2 regions of the Corynebacterium genitalium ATCC 33030 genome follow, and region 2 is predicted to be linked to the other one. Evidence: riboswitches for the same ligand, from Rfam matches in the RefSeq annotation. Region 2 holds a riboswitch; the other holds the start of a gene.

The links. A riboswitch is a leader RNA that binds a small molecule or an ion and turns the genes downstream of it on or off. The one in region 2 is predicted to bind cyclic di-AMP.
Region 1: another riboswitch for cyclic di-AMP. It lies ahead of HMPREF0291_RS06195 (C40 family peptidase); the one in region 2 lies ahead of HMPREF0291_RS10825 (resuscitation-promoting factor Rpf1 domain-containing protein).

Annotation. Positions count from the first base shown of each region.
Region 1 covers NZ_CM000961.1:1,314,825-1,318,357, forward strand. The annotation lists gene qcrB (cytochrome bc1 complex cytochrome b subunit) at 1-1,546, shown strand, start outside; cyclic di-AMP (ydaO/yuaA leader) riboswitch at 1,914-2,080, shown strand; gene HMPREF0291_RS06195 (C40 family peptidase) at 2,090-2,833, shown strand; gene HMPREF0291_RS06200 (C40 family peptidase) at 3,059-3,533, shown strand, end outside.
Region 2 covers NZ_CM000961.1:2,287,890-2,291,422, forward strand. The annotation lists gene HMPREF0291_RS10810 (glutaminyl-peptide cyclotransferase) at 1-485, shown strand, start outside; gene HMPREF0291_RS10815 (DUF2771 domain-containing protein) at 503-1,039, shown strand; gene HMPREF0291_RS10820 (cold-shock protein) at 1,058-1,441, opposite strand; cyclic di-AMP (ydaO/yuaA leader) riboswitch at 1,886-2,072, shown strand; gene HMPREF0291_RS10825 (resuscitation-promoting factor Rpf1 domain-containing protein) at 2,085-2,738, shown strand; gene HMPREF0291_RS10830 (YeeE/YedE thiosulfate transporter family protein) at 2,819-3,533, opposite strand, start outside.

The DNA of each region.
Region 1 (3,533 bases), 970 kb from region 2:
CTTTCCGACGCACTGGTCCTTCATGCTCGGCGAGATGGCCTTGTACAGCTTCATCATCCTGCTGCTGACAGGTGTGTACCTGGCGCTCTTCTTCGACCCGTCGATCACGAAGGTGATCTACGACGGCGGGTACCTCCCGCTCAACGGCGTGGAGATGTCGCGTGCATACGCGACTGCCCTGGACATTTCCTTCGAGGTCCGCGGTGGTCTGTTCATCCGCCAGATGCACCACTGGGCTGCGCTCATGTTCATGATGGCGATGTTCGCCCACATGCTGCGCATCTTCTTCACCGGTGCATTCCGTCGCCCGCGCGAAGCCAACTGGATCATCGGTGTTGTCCTGATTCTGCTGGGCATGATCGAGGGCTTCCTCGGTTACTCCCTGCCGGATGACCTGCTTTCCGGTGTCGGTCTGCGCATTATGTCCGCGATCATCGTGGGCCTGCCGATCATCGGCACCTGGATCCACTGGGCAATCTTCGGCGGCGACTTCCCGTCCGACCTCATGCTGGACCGCTTCTACATCATGCACGTGCTGATCCTGCCGGGCATCATCCTCGCGCTGATTGCCGGACACCTGCTGATGGTCTGGTTCCAGAAGCACACCCAGTTCCCTGGCCCGGGCCGCACCGAGAACAACGTTGTGGGTATCCGCATTCTGCCGGTCTTCGCAGTTAAGGCTGTCGGTTTCGGCCTGCTGGTCTTCGGTGTCCTCGCGCTGATGGCCGGTGTCACTACCATTAACGCGATTTGGAACCTCGGCCCCTACAACCCGTCGCAGGTGTCCGCTGGTTCTCAGCCTGACGTCTACATGCTGTGGACGGATGGTGCCGCCCGTGTCATGCCGGCGTGGGAGCTCTACTTGGGTAACTACACCATCCCGGGCGTGTTCTGGGTGGCACTGATGGCAGGCCTCATGGTGGTGCTGTTGCTGCTGTATCCTTTCCTGGAGAAGAAGATGCTTGGCGACGACGCGCACCACAACCTCTTGCAGCGTCCCCGCGACGTTCCTGTCCGCACCGGTATCGGTGTCATGGGCATCACCTTCTTCCTGCTGCTGACATTGTCCGGTGGTAACGACCTGTTTGCTTACCACTTCCAGATCTCGCTTAACGCGATGACCTGGGTTGGCCGTATAGGTTTGATCGTGCTGCCGCCGCTGGCGTACTTCATCACCTACCGCATTTGCGTCGGTCTCCAGCGCTCTGACCGTGAGGTCCTGGAGCACGGTATTGAGACCGGTGTGATCAAGAAGCTGCCGAATGGTGCCTTCGTCGAGGTTCACCAGCCGATTGGCCCGGTGGACGAGCACGGCCACCAGATCCCGCTCGAGTACGCGGGCGCTGTTGTTCCGAAGCAGATGAACCAGCTCGGTTACGCCGACTCGGAGACCTCCGGCACGTTCAGCCCGGATGATCCGGCGATCACTGCGCGCCGCAACGAGATCGCGCGCCAGAACCACCACGAAGAGGTGGAGACGCTGCGTGCGCTGGAGGCAGAGAAGAACTCTGTCGACCGCGACGCCGGTACTAAGAGCAAGCGTTAGAGCCATTAGCGCATAACGCCGAGGCCCCTCTGACTGCCCAAAAGCGGGTGGGGGAGGGGCCTTTGGCTTGTAACAAAACCATAAAGACATCTACTGTGAGCAGGATCACATTAGAAAGTTTTGGCGTCAATCATCGCTTTCTGCCGGCCTTGGACGTAACGTCATTCCGCAGCAAACGTGCTGGTGACAGGCCCGCAGTAGGCCGTCACACGCTAAAGCAGGTTGGCATGGAGGGGCTCGAGGCGTCGGTTTTTCGGGGCGCCGGGGAAAATAACGAAAAAATAACGGGCGCGCCGTTGGACAATGCTTGTGTCCGTTTCGTAACCTAGCTGAGACCTTGTAGCCACGAAGGCGCAAGCGACATTTGAACCACATAGAGCCGAGTTCTAGGACCCCTATGGTCCGGAAGCCGGGGAACCATGACTTCCCTGGGGTGAACGGGGCGCAAGGAGCGCGCAAGCGCAGGAGCGTCCTAGAGGTGACTTCCCGCACCGAACCCGACAGCTAACCCGGTAGGCGCAACTGGAGATATGGAGTTTATAAGTGGCTAAGCACCGCCGCCAGGCAAACGGTACCAAGCGCACCGTTGCAACCGCGTCCGCCGTTCTCGCCGGCGCAACCCTGATCGCCCCGACTACCGCTGACGCTGCCGAGGTTCGCGTTCCTAACACGAACATCTCTGCGGAGATCCCGGGCATTGAGAACACCCCTGGCATCGCAAGCATCCCGGGCATCGAGCAGTGGATCCCGTCCCTGGCCGGTAAGGCCGACCGCGACGCTGACATCCGTTCTGCTATCGCGGCCGTGAAGGCTGTTCCGGGCGTTGCTAACGTTCCGGGGTTCAACGACTGGATCAACGGCGTCGAGAAGAAGTACGCTAGCGCCCCTGTCGCTAACCGCCAGCCGCAGGCTGCTGCCGCACCGGCTCCGGTGCGCCAGCCGTCCCAGGGTGAGCGCATCGTGTCCATCGCAAAGTCCAAGATCGGCTCCCCGTACGTCTACGGCGCTGCCGGCCCGAACGCGTTCGACTGCTCTGGCTTCACCTCCTGGGTTCACGCTCAGGCAGGCAAGCAGATTCCGCGTACCTCGCAGGCTCAGGCCAACGCTGGCCGTAAGGTCGCCATTTCTGACCTGCAGCCGGGTGACATCGTCGTCTACTACGGTGGCGCATCCCACGTTGCTATTTACGCCGGTAACGGCCAGATCATCGACGCGCTGAACTCCGGCACCCCGGTGGGCTACCGCCCGCTGAACATGATGCCGATTCACTCTGCAGTCCGCTTCTAGCGCAGCACCTGCCGCAGGAACTTCCGCGGCGTACCTAAAACCGGTCTGGAGCCTCGGGGCTCGGGCCGGTTTTGGCTCTTTATCGCACAATTGTCACAACAGTAACAGAGTGGAGCTTTTTGGCACTTTAGTCTGTCCAAAGTGTTTGACCGGCGCGGGCGGACGCTATAGCTTTGTTACAGGTTTGTCATCTTTTCCTTCATGTTCTTTCAGAAAGAGGTCCTCGTGGGCAAGCACCGCGCTTCCTCCCGTCGCACGTCGCGTCCGATCGTTGCAGCTGGCGTACTTACAGCCGTCGCAGCTGCGGGTTCTACCGCCCCGGCTTATGCCGAGGACGTTGAGACCATGATCAAGGAGATGGAAGATGTCTCCCACCAGGCCACCGAGAAGGCCGAAGAGGTCAAGGAGATCGAGGACCAGATCGTCAAAGGCGATAAGGAAGTCAAGACGCTGCAGAGGCAAGCTGATGACGCAAAGCGTGAAGCAGAACGCGCGGTAGGCGCTCGGTCCGGCGCGCAGCAAGAGGTCGACGGCCACGCGCGTACGCAGTACCGCAACGTCTCTAACGACGCGCGACTTAATGCCCTCGATGCAATGAATCCGCAGGAGGCTATTGACCGCGCTTCCTACCTCGGTTCTCTGAGCCGCTCCGCGCAGCGCACCCTGGATAACTCCACCCAGTTGAACAAGCAAGCAGCCC
Region 2 (3,533 bases):
AACTCACCTGGCAAAACGAGGTTGCCATCAAGCGCGATGCGGACACGCTCGATGAGATCGACCGGGTGAACTACGACGGCGATGGCTGGGGCATCTGCCACCGCGACGACGGCGGGGAGGTCATCTTCAGCGACGGCAGTGACCAGCTGCGCCGCATCGACCCTGACACCTTTGCCGAACGTGAACGCTTCACTGTCACTATGGACGAGCAGCCCATCGAGGGACTCAACGAGCTCGAGTGCGTCGGCGACGACATCTACGCCAATATCTTCATGACTACGGACATCGTGCGCATCAATGCGGACACGGGTGCTGTCGAAGCGCTTATCGACGCCTCTCCTCTGCAAAACAACGCCACCCCCGATCCCAATCACGTCCTCAACGGGATCGCCTACCTCCCCAACACGTCTGGCGCCGGCCAGGAGTTTCTCCTGTCCGGCAAACGCTGGCCCGACCTGTACCGCGTGAAGTTCGTCCCGCAGTAGACCGTAGAGTTAAAGGCATGGGCAGCACGAAATCTCGCACAACACGCACTGCACGTAACCAGCGGTCCGTCGTCATGCTGGCGGTCATTGCCGTGGTCATCGTCGCTATTGTGGCCGGGCTGTACTTTTACATGGATTGGCAGAACAACCGTCCCGGCACCCCACCACAGGAGATCGAAGTCACGGCCAGCGCCGGCGAATCCGGTGACGAGGTGTCGACGATGCCCTTCTCCATTTGTGAGTTCGGTCAGGAGTGCCCGGAGGGCGATGTCGCGCTGCTCCCCGTCGAGCCCGGCACCGAAAACGTCCGCGTCAGCGTGCCGAACGACGTGGCCCAACTGCAGTGGTCCCTGCTGAGCATTTACGACGACCCCGCCGCTAACACTGAGCGCACCTTCACCCCCGGTGAGGCAGACGAGGTCGATGTCCCCGTCGTCTCCGAGGATGCGAATCTCGTGGTGATCGAAATTTCCGCCCTCATGGTCGGCGCCGATGCGCAAGGTGAAGAAACCCCGGTCATGGTCACCTGGGCCTTCTCCACCGAAGCGTCATAAGCCTCATAGCGGGGCTGGCTAGGCGTCGAGCTCCTTGGCCACCGCGCGCAGGATCTCGGCGATCTGGCGGGCTTCCTTGCGCTCCGGGTAGCGGCCAGCGTCCAGGGCGGGTTGAACTTGGGTTTCCAGCATCGACATGACATCCGCAAGCATGCTGGCAAGTTCCTCGGGCTTGCGGCGGTTGACGGCGCGGCGGCGGGGAGCGTCGAGAAGCTTCACGCGCAGTGCTTGCGGCCCACGGCGACCGGCTGCGAAATCGAACTCAATGCGCTGACCGGGGTGCAGGTCCTCAACGCCGTCGGGCAGCACGTTCTTGCCCACGTAGACATCCTCGTCCCCCGGGTTGGAGACGAAGCCGAAGCCCTTCTCCGCGTCGAACCACTTCACTTTTCCTACTGGCATTAGTCATTCACCACCGTTAATCACTAGGGCTATCCATCTTAGTTACTGGCTTAGAACAACCCACCGGCAGGGCAAAACATTCCCTGCGCGACAAACCCACTTTCGTGCCGTCCACACGTCAAGTAACTGACACCTCATCAGCCACACGCGAACTGGGCCTTTGCGGAGCCGACTCCGACGGCACGAAAATGCGCGTTTGCTTATGCTTTACGACGAACCCGCCACCCCGGCCAACACGCCAACTCAGCTTGATGTTAGATAGGTCACATTTACTATGTTCCCGCAGGCAGCGCCGGCAAAACGTGCGCAAGTTGAGTCACATCAGTCACACTGACAACAACTTGCTTCCGGAACGTGACTGAATCGTTATAAACCGCTAGAGTTACGCTCATGCCCACAGACGGGCGTGCAATTCAAGCTACGAGCCACGTTCAATTTTGTCCGGCTCGATGCCCGATATAACTCAACAGGACAGAAGCGGGGGACCCACCCGCGCGGGAATAACTTCCGGCGCAACGCGGACCCTCATATTCGAGACCGCTAGGGGTGAAGCCGCGCACCGCGGCCAGGCGCTTGAACCCCCTCAGCCTGAACCCGACAGCTCACCCCGCAGACGTAGAACAAGAGAGGAAAACACACCCCTATGGGACGTCACCGCAAGCAGAACTCCAAGGCCGTGTCCGCTAAGGCACTGGCTGGCGCTACCGCAGCCATCGCCACCACCGCACTTGTCGCGCCGACCGCTTCCGCAGCTCCGGACTCCGACTGGGACCGCCTGGCTCAGTGCGAGGCTGGCGGCAACTGGCACATCAACACCGGTAACGGCTACTACGGCGGTCTGCAGTTCTCCGCTTCCACCTGGCGCGCATACGGCGGCGGCGAGTTCGCACCGTACGCACACCAGGCAACCCGCGAGCAGCAGATTGCTGTCGCGGAGCGCACCCTCGCAAGCCAGGGCTGGGGCGCATGGCCGGCATGCTCCCGCAAGCTGGGCCTGAACTCCGCCCCGACCCCGCGCACCGCACCGGCAGCGAAGCCGGCTCCGGCACCGAAGCCAGCCGCAGCTCCGCAGCCGAAGAAGAACAACGAGCTCGAGGTGGACAAGCTCTACAAGTCCCTCACCCGCGAGCTGAACAACCGCGGCCTGAATGTCCCGCCGCAGGTTGAGGCAACATACAAGGCCAACCGCAACGACTACAACGCGTTCTACCAGGCCAACAAGGACTTGATCGACGCTCTCCTGTCTGGCGATGCACAGGCTTTCATCGCTGCCGTCAACGCTAGGCTGCCGCGTTAAGGCCGCTAGCTAAACAGCAAGCACAAAGGGCTTGATTCCGACGAGATCGGAATCAAGCCCTTTGTGCGACGGCACTCAGCCTAGGAAGCGCCATCCTTAACGACTGTGATCTGCCAGCCAGCATTCTGGTTCTGCACAAAGTCCTTCACGGAATGGCCGTTGTCGGCTGCCCACTGGGGAATGGATTCTGTAGCCTGCGTGCAATCGAAATCGATCACCAATGCCTCACCGCTGTCCAGCTCAGCGATCGCATCCTTCGCTTCGATGAGCGGGAATGGGCACACAGCGCCGAGAGTGTCCAGTTTGTAGCGACCGCCGCCAAGTGGGAGGGCCTTACAGGCCTGCTTCGGCTTGGTCTGCACTGCCAATGCGCCGTTAGCGACCGGGAAGCTGAAAGCCGGGGTGGCCTCTTGACTGTCGTGAACAGCATCGTGACTGGAACGGACAGACTCATCGGTGGTGTACAGGTCTCCAGCGTCCTCGGGGGACACTCCCGCCTTGCTGGGCTTTAGCCAGATCTTCGCACCGATATAGACACCAGCCGCAATGAAGATGAGTGCGACCCAGCCCTGGTAGCTAAACAGGGACGTTTGAACCATGCCGTTGCCCACGGTGCAGCCGCCGGCCAGAGAGGCACCGACACCCATGCCGATTCCCCCGACGATGGCGCGCACGCTCGTGACTGCGTCCGGAACCCGAACTCGGAATTCGCCGGAGGCCTTCGCCGCAATGAACGCTCCGACGAAAAGGCCAAGCACCAGCAGGGTGCCCCAGTTAACATACTCCGCTTCGCCA